Regions from separate parts of the Luteimonas sp. A649 genome, predicted to be linked through region 2. Evidence: riboswitches for the same ligand, from Rfam matches in the RefSeq annotation. Region 2 holds a riboswitch; the other holds the start of a gene.
The links. A riboswitch is a leader RNA that binds a small molecule or an ion and turns the genes downstream of it on or off. The one in region 2 is predicted to bind cobalamin.
Positions count from the first base shown of each region.

Region 1: it holds a riboswitch for cobalamin, as region 2 does, so the genes downstream of both, ACW5E8_RS02655 (ribonucleoside-diphosphate reductase subunit alpha) here and ACW5E8_RS00550 (TonB-dependent receptor domain-containing protein) in region 2, are expected to answer to the same signal.

Region 1 covers NZ_JBSVRQ010000001.1:548,234-552,646, reverse strand. The annotation lists gene ACW5E8_RS02655 (ribonucleoside-diphosphate reductase subunit alpha) at 1-1,893, opposite strand, end outside; cobalamin riboswitch at 2,075-2,308, opposite strand; gene ACW5E8_RS02650 (diguanylate cyclase domain-containing protein) at 2,465-4,261, shown strand; gene ACW5E8_RS02645 (hypothetical protein) at 4,240-4,395, opposite strand.
Region 2 covers NZ_JBSVRQ010000001.1:115,016-119,428, forward strand. The annotation lists gene gph (phosphoglycolate phosphatase) at 1-98, shown strand, start outside; gene ACW5E8_RS00550 (TonB-dependent receptor domain-containing protein) at 110-1,975, opposite strand; cobalamin riboswitch at 2,098-2,335, opposite strand; gene cobT (nicotinate-nucleotide--dimethylbenzimidazole phosphoribosyltransferase) at 2,443-3,510, shown strand; gene ACW5E8_RS00560 (histidine phosphatase family protein) at 3,507-4,088, shown strand; gene cobS (adenosylcobinamide-GDP ribazoletransferase) at 4,085-4,413, shown strand, end outside.

The DNA of each region.
Region 1 (4,413 bases), 430 kb from region 2:
GTGCCAATCGCTGCCCTCGAACGCCGGATAAGCGCCCTTCTCCTCCGCCAGCGCCATGCTGGCCCGCACCGCGAGCTGGTTGATGCGCTCGTACAGCGCGTCGCTGCAATCCTCGGCCCCGGGCGCGTTCCACTCGATGCCCTTCAGCGCCAGCAGGTGGTGCCAGCCGAACGTGCCCAGGCCGATGGCGCGGTACTTCTGGTTGGTGATCGTGGCCTGCGGCACCGGCAGCTGGTTGAGGTCGATGACGTTGTCGAGCATCCGCACCTGGATCGGCACCAGGCGCTCGAGCACGTCGGTGATGAGGTCGCCCTGCCCGTCCGGTGGCACGACGGCGCGGCCGAGGTTGATCGACGACAGGTTGCAGACCACGAAATCGCCGGCCTGGCGCGTGGTCACGATCTGGTTGCCGGAGATGATCTCCTGCATGAGCCGCGTCGGGCTCATGTTCTGCAGGATCTCCGTGCACAGGTTTGACGAATACACCATGCCGGCGTGCTTGTTCGGGTTCTTCCGGTTCACTTCGTCCCTGTAGAACATGAACGGGTTGCCGGTCTCCAGCTGGCTGACCATGATCCGCTTGAAGATGTCGATCGCCTTGACCGTCCTGCGGCTCACGCGTTCGTCGCCCACGACCTCCGCGTACTTCTCGCGGAAGCTGCCCGCACCGCGGGATTCGTCGAAGAAGTCCTGCAGGTACCAGCCCTTGAGCCGCTTCACTTCATGTGGATCGAACAGGTACCAGTCGCCGCGGCGCTCGACCGCCTCCATGAAGATGTCCGGGATGCAGACCGAGGTGAACACGTCGTGTGCGCGCAGGCGCTGGTCGCCGTTGTTGAGGCGCAGGTCGAGGAAGGCCTCGATGTCGCGGTGCCAGACGTCCAGGTACACCGCCACCGCCCCCTTGCGCTGGCCGAGCTGGTCGACCGAGACCGCGGTGTTGTTGAGCTGCTTGATCCACGGCACCACGCCACCCGAAGAGTTCGGCACGCCGCGGATCGCCGCCCCCGAGGCGCGGACGTAGCCCATGTAGGCGCCCACGCCGCCTCCGCCCTTGGACACGCGGGCGATGTCGGTGTTGGAGTCGTAGATGCCCTGCAGCGAATCGTCGACGGTGTCGATGAAGCACGACGACAGCTGCCCCCCGGTCTTGCCGGCGTTCTGCAGCGTCGGCGTGGCGACCGTCATGTACAGGTTGGACAGCGCCCAGTAAGCCTCGCCCACCAGCTGCATGCGGCGCTCGCGCGGGGCTTCGCGCTGCATCAGGTACAGGGCGATCGTCAGCCACCGCTCCTGCGGCAGTTCGTACACCGCGCGGCTGGTGTCCGTCGCCAGGTAGCGGGTGGCGAGCAGGTACAGGCCGTTGTAGGCGAACAGCCTGTCGCGCTCCGGATCGATCATCTTCCCGGCTTCAACGAGTTCCTCCTTGGAGTAGGCGCGCAGGATGTCGTTGGAATACACGTTGCGGTCGGCCAGGCTTTCCTGGAGTCCGACGTAGGAGCCGTAGCGTTCGCCGACGTCGTAGAAGCGGTTGCGACTGGCGCGCTTGTACAGGCGCTGCAGGTACAGGCGTGCGGCGAACATCTCCCACTCGGGCGCGGCCACGTCCACGCGCGCTTCGGCTTCGCGCACCAGGTGGTCGACGAGGTCGTCCGCGTCCACCACGTCCTTGCGTTCGACGAACCCGCACACGCTGCGCGTGTAGTCGGCGACATCGAGCTGCGGAAACTCGGCGTGGATGCGATCGATGCTGCGCACGAGCCGTGCGCGGTCGTAGGGCATGCGGCGGTTGCCGGCTTCCTTGGTGATCCATGTGGCAACGCATCCGCTTTCGCCGTCGCGCGGGAAGGCAGCCGGGGCTGGAACGGCGGCGATGCCGTCGTGCTTGTCCATGTGTGTTCCTGGATGAGGGACGCACGGCCACCTGTCCCGCGGCAGGAGGCGGGCGGCGTCATCACAGGGTCGGCAAGCGGCGTCGCAACGGACACGCCCGATCCGACAACGAATCGCGGGCGCATGCGCGCTTCACCAGCCATCTCCCCCCGGAGATTCCGCAGCCGGCACCGCGCGATGTGCTTGCGCGCGGCTGTCGGCAGGTCTTCGGGCTCGTGGATCCGGGAGCTGGGCTCCGCGCCTCGGTCGCCGCTTCCCGGAACCACCGTTCCAGTGCGAGTGCGACCTCGTTTCCACCTACCGCTGCGGGGCAGCGCCGGAATGAGTGGGACTGGATGTTTCTCCGCCCCACCGCACCGGCTTCCCTTTTCATCCCGCGCCCTGCGGCGCGCGAACCGACGACCACAACATATCGTGGCGCCAAGGAACCGTCAACGCAAAATGTTGTGACAAGACGTCGGGGAGATTCCGGCTGCCGCGGAAGCGAATGCCGGACGCCCACCGCACCGCAGCGGTCATTCGCCTTTGCACTGCCTGGGCTAAAGTGCCGGTTCCCCACCTCGAGACCGTCATGTTCGACCGCTTTCGATTGCCCCGGACCTATTGGGCCGACCGGTCCGTCCTGGCCCTCCTGATCGCCACCACGGCCTGGCTCTCGCTGACGTTCGCGCGCGGCCCCGGCGAACTCGCCGCGATCTGGGTCGGCAACGGCATCCTCACCGGCTGGCTGCTGTCCAGGCGCAGCGCGACGTGGCCGGGCTACATCGCGATCGCGTTCGCGTGCGAACTGCCGGCCCGGATGCTCGCCGGCGATACCCCCGTCTACGCGTTCGCGATCGCGGCATGCAACATCGTGGAAGTGCTGGTGGTGGCCGGATTCGTGCGCAGCCGCGTCCCGGACATCCGCCAGCCGCGGGACTGGGTGCGCCTGGGCGGCATCGCGACCGGAGCCACGCTGCTGGCCTGTGCCTTGTCCGGACTGCTGGCCGCGGGCGTGGCATACGCCATGCACGGCCAGGCATTCGTGCGGTCCTTTGCAGGCTGGTATGCCGCCCACGTCGTGGGCATGGTGATCCTGGCCACCACCACCCTCGTCGTGCAGCGCGAAGGGCTGGGCCTGTTCATTGCGCGCGGCCGGGGCTGGTCGCTCGCGGCCAGCATGACCTTGCTGGTGGCGGTGGGCATCGGGGTGTTCATCAGCGCCTACCCGGTGATGTTCCTGACCTATCCCGCCCTGCTGCTCGCCGCGATGCGCCACCAGTTCGCGGGCGTGGCGCTGGGCGTGATCGCGTTGGCCCTGATCGCCGCCATCGCCACCACGCTGGGATACGGTCCGCTGTGGCTGCAGCATGACCTGGGGGACGGCGGCAGGATCGCGCTCCTGCAGCTCTACCTGGCTGGCGGCTGCGTGATGACCATCCCTGTCTGCCTGGCCATGGCCGAACGCAAGCGCCTTGCCATGCGCCTGGGCGACAGTGAGCGCCGCTACCGCATGCTCGCCGACCATTCGCATGACGTTATTTCCCGCATCCGGGGGGACGGTGAACGGCTGTATGTCTCTCCCTCGGCGCTGGAGATGCTGGGATGGACGCCGGACGAGATGCTCGGTTCGCGGTGGGACAGCGTGCACCCGGACGACCGCGCGACCCAGCAGCAGGCGATGGCCGACGTGCTCGCCACGGGCAACCCGCGCACCGACATCTACCGCGTGCGGCACAAGGACGGCCACTACGTCTGGGTGGAAGCGGTGTCGCGCTGCATTCCCGCCGACGACGGCAGCGATGCGGACGATCTCATGCTGACCGCGCGCAACATCAGCCGCCGCGTGGCCGCCGAGCAGGCGCTCGAGGAGAGCCGGCGCGAGCTGGAGCGGCTGACGCGCGTCGACACCCTGACCGAGCTGGCCAACCGCCGCCAGTTCGACGAGCGCCTAGCGCTGGCGCTGAAGCGGCTGCACCGCCACGACACCCCGATCGCGCTGCTGTGCCTGGACATCGACCACTTCAAGGCCATCAACGACGGCCATGGCCATGCCGCCGGCGACGCCGTGCTGCAGGCCTTTGCCGGGCGCCTGTGCGACAGCGTGCGTGAGACCGACCTGGTCGCGCGCCTGGGCGGCGACGAGTTCACGATCCTGGTCGAGGATGCGCAAGCCGGAGCGGCCGAGGCGATCGCGCGCAAGGTGCTGGAATCCACCGCCGCGACCATCGAAGCTGGCGGCACGCCGCTGATCGTGACCACCAGTATCGGCATCGCCTACGCGCAGCGGCCCACCGATGCCGCGACGCTGATGGAAGCGGCGGACGCGGCGCTGTATGCGGCCAAGAAGGCGGGGCGCAACGGCTATCACGTGGGCGAGGCATCCTGACGCCACGTCCCGGTCCGGGAACCACCGCGACATCCGGCGGTCCCGGGATTCAACGAGTCCACGTTGCGGCCGATGGCGCCGCCCGCCACGGCACCGGCCACCGTCGCGACCTTGCGTCCGCTTCCGCTGCCCACCTGGTTGCCGACCTATCG
Region 2 (4,413 bases):
TGCTGCGCCACGGGTATCCGCGCGGCTTCGACCTGGAGCGCGCGGGAGCGGTGGCGGTGCTCGACGACTTGCCTGGGTTGTTGGCGCTTCGGGGGTAGGGGGCAACCCCTCACCGCACCGGCTGATACCTCAACGTCAGCCCGTACTCCCGCCCCGGCTGGTTGTACCAGCCCACCGTCTCGTAGTCGCGGTCGAAGACGTTGCTGGCGCGCGCCAGCAGGCTCCAGTCGCGGTGGAAGGCGTACTCCAGGCGCAGGTCGGTGGTGGCGTAGCCGCCCAGGCGCACGGTGTTGGCGGCATCGTCGTAGCGGCTGCCGGCGCCCTGCACGGTGATGCCGGCGCGCAGCGGGCCGAAGCCGCGGTCAAGGTCGATGCGGCCGGTGGTGCGCGCGCGGCGCGCGAGCAGGTTGTCGTCGTTGATGCCGCCGCTGCGGTCGCGCGGATCGGCGTGGCTGAGCTGGGTCGACAGGTCGAAGCCGGCGAACGAGGTGCCGAACGTCAGTTCGGCGCCGCGGATGCGGGCTTCGTCGATGTTCTCGCCCACGCCTTGCCAGGTCGGCGGCGCATAGGTGAACACGATCAGGTCTTCGATCCGGCTCTCGTAGATGTTGAACGACCAGTTGAAGCGTTCGGTGGCCTGCGACACCCCCAGGTTCAGGCTGGTGGACTCCTCGGGCTGCAGCAGGGGGCTTTCCGAACCCGGGTAGTACAGGTCGTTGAAGGTCGGCGCCTTGAAGCCGGTGCCGAGCGTCGCGCTGAAACGCAGGCCGTTGTCGAACGCCAGGCCCCAGCCGAGGCCACCGGTCACGTGGTCGCCGAACTGCTCGTTGTCGTCGTGGCGCACGCTGGCCTGCCAGCGCTGGCGGCCGGTGCCGCCGTCGTAGGCGAGGAACACGCCGGTGTTGTCGCGCTCGTCCACGATGAAGCCGGTGGTGCCATCGACGCGATCGCTGCTGTAGTCGACGCCCATGCTGAGCAGGTGCGCCGGCGCCAGCTGTACGTCGGCCTGCACCGAGGCGGTATCGCGGCGGGTATCGAAGGTGCTCACGAAGGTGTCGCCCTGGTAGTCGTCGGACGTGTCCTTGCTGCGGCCCACTGCCGCGGTCACGCCAAGGCGGCCACCCTCGGGGGCGTAACGCAGCTGCGCGCCGGTCACCTGCTGCCGCGTCTTCGAGCGGTTGGTCCAGGAGCCGTCGTACTCGTTCTCCCCGCTGGCATCGAGGAAGCTGCCTTCCACCGTCAGGGCATCGGTGACGTGCAGGCCGCCGCGCATGGTCACCGAGGCGCTGCGGTAGCCATCGTCGTCGGGCTCGTCGGTGAAGCAGCCGGTGAACAGCGTGCCCGAGCCGCGGCAGGCGTCGATGCCGTCGGTCTCCTGGTAGCCGCCGTGTGCCGCGACCCAGCCGCGCTCGCCGCCGTAGTCGAAGCCGCCGCTGAAGGCGCGGCTGTTGTTGCTGCCACCGCTCACCGACAGTTGCGGCGTGAAGCCGCTGGCCCTGCCGCCGCGGGTGAAGATCTGGATCACGCCGCCGATCGCCTCCGAGCCATACAGGCTCGAGCGCGGGCCACGCACGATCTCGATGCGTTCGATCTGCGCGACCGGAAAGTCCTGGAACGCCGCCATGCCGGAGCTGGCGGCGCCCACCTTGACGCCGTCGATCAGCACCAGCACGTGGTCGGACTCGGCGCCGCGCAGGAACACGCTGCTGAGCTTGCCGCGGCCGCCCTGGTTGCCGATGTCCACGCCGGCGCGCCCGCGCAGCAGCTCGATCAGGTCGCGCGCCTGGCTGCGCTCGATCTCGTCGCGATCGATGACCTGCGCCGGCACCAGGCTGTCGGCGAGCAGTATTTCGGTGCGGGTGCCGGTGACGATGACCTCGTCCAGGTCGGTGGCCTGCATTGCACCGCTGGCCATCGCGGCCGGGGACAGGGCGAGCGCCACTGCGAGGGAAAGGAACTGGTGCTGCGGCTTCATCGGGTTCTCCATGCGTCGCGCACGCCCGCGCGACTGTGTCGTGGGGTTGCGGGCAGGGAGCGGGGACGGGAGGGTGACGTGGACGACACGGCGCGCTACCGCCGCGACGCCCTCCGCGTCACAACCAGTGTGTCTTCCAGGCCGGTCTCCGGGCTCGCGGGCGGAGCGATGTCGCTGCTCCAGCCCCGGCGCCTTCCCATGCCTGTGCACAGTGGCGGTTTGCCGGGGTGTTCCACGCTTACCGTTGCGGGGGCAGCGCCGGAATGCCTCGTACGCCGTGACGGCGGGCGGAAGGTCACCGGCTTCCCGTTTCAACCGTTGGGGAGAACCCCGCCGGTCACCAGAAAGAGCGCGCAGTCTACGGCATCGCTCCACGGCGCGCCAAAGGCATCCGGCGTGCGGGGCGGGCAGGACGGGCCGCGGCGGGCGGATAGAATGCGCGGCTGCAATACGCACATCGGGGCGAAATGACGGAGTCATGGTTCACGCAGCGCTGCGCGCTGCCTTCAGAGGCGCACCGCGCCCGCGCGCGCGCGCGCCAGCAGCAGCTCACCAAGCCTGCCGGCGCGCTCGGCCGGCTGGAAACGCTGGCGATCGAACTGGCGGCGCTGCAGGCCAGCGACCGCCCCGCGGCGTCGCGTGCCCCGGTGCTGCTGTTCGCCGGCGACCACGGCGTGGTGGCGCAGGGTGTCTCCGCGTATCCGGCCGAAGTCACGGTGCAGATGCTCGCCAATTTCGCGGCTGGTGGCGCCGCGATCGCGGTGCTGGCGCGCGAGCTCGGCCTGCCGCTGCACCTGCGCGACGTCGGCACGCTGGCCGAAGCGCCCTTGCCCGGCGCCGTCGTCGACAAGCCCTGCCGCGGCACGCGCGACCTGAGCGTGGAGGCGGCGATGGCGGCCGGCGAGCTTGCGCATGCGCTCGACGCCGGGCGCCGCGCGGTCGACGAGGCGCTGGCCGATGGCGCCGACCTGCTGTTGCCCGGCGAGATGGGGATCGGCAACACCACGGCGGCGAGCGCGCTGGCCTGCGCGCTCGCCGCGCTGCCGGTCGCCGACCTGGTCGGCGCAGGCACCGGCCTCGACGCCGCGCGCATGGCCCACAAGCAGGCGGTGGTGGAGCGCGCGCTGGCGCTGCACGGCGCGGCGATCGCGGCGGCGCCGCTGCCGGCGCTGGAAGCGCTGCGCCGCGTCGGCGGCCTCGAGATCGGCGCGCTGGCCGGCGCGATGGTGGCGGCGGCGCAGCGCGGTATCCCGGTGCTGGTCGACGGCTTCATCGTTTCGGTCGCTGCGCTGGCCGCGGTGCGGCTCAATCCGGGCGTGCGCGCCTGGCTGCTGTTCTCGCACCGCTCCGCCGAACGCGGCCACCAGCGCGTACTCGACACCTTGGACGCGTCGGCGCTGCTGCAGCTCGACCTGCGCCTTGGCGAAGGCTCGGGTGCGGCGCTGGCGCTGCCGCTGCTGCGCCTGGCCTGCGCGCTGCACAACGACATGGCGACCTTCGCCGAGGCCGCGGTCGCCGACAGGCCGCCGGCATGATCGTCGACCTGGTGCGCCACGCCGATACCGGCCGCCGCGGGCACCTGGACGGGCGCCATGATCCGCCGCTGCGCGACGGTGCCATCCTCGCCCCGTGCCGGCGCCATGCCGGCATCGCCTGGGCACGCGTGACCAGTTCGCCGCTGCGCCGCGCGCACGACACCGCACTGGCGCTCGCGGCGCCGGCGGGCCTGGCGGTGCAGCGCGATGCTGGTTGGGCGGAATTCGACTTCGGCGACTGGGACGGCCGCGCGGGCATGGACCTGCCGGCTGCCGCGCTGGCCGCGTTCCACCACGATCCACGCGCCAATCCGCCGCCCAACGGCGAAGCCTGGGATGCGTTCGAAGCGCGCATCGGCAGGGGACTCCAAGCACTGCTCGCGTCCGCGGATCCCGGACCGCAGCTGGTTGTCAGCCACGGCGGCGCGCTGCGCATGGCGCTGACGCTCGCCTGCGGCCTGCCGCTCGCCTCCGCCTGGGCGCTGCGCATCGACTACGGCACGCGCCTGCGGCTGCGGCTCGAGACCGGCGACGACGGCCGCCCCTGGGGCGAAGTGCTCGAGCTGGCGCAGCCATGAGCCTGCGCCGGCTGATCCTGGCAGTACAGTTCCTGACCCGCCTGCCGACGCCGCAGGTGCGCGACTTCCGCGACGACGACCTGTCGCACTCCGCGGTGTACTACCCGCTGGTCGGCGTGCTGATCGGGCTGCTGCTGGCCGTGCCGCTGTGGGGATTCGACCAGCGCCCGTGGCTGGCGGCGGTACTCGCCCTGCTCATGTGGGTATGGGTGACCGGTGCGCTGCACCTGGACGGCCTCGGCGACGTGGCCGATGCCTTCGGCGCCGCGCATCGCGATCCGCAGCGTTTCCTGGCCGTGCTCAAGGACCCGCACATGGGCGTGTT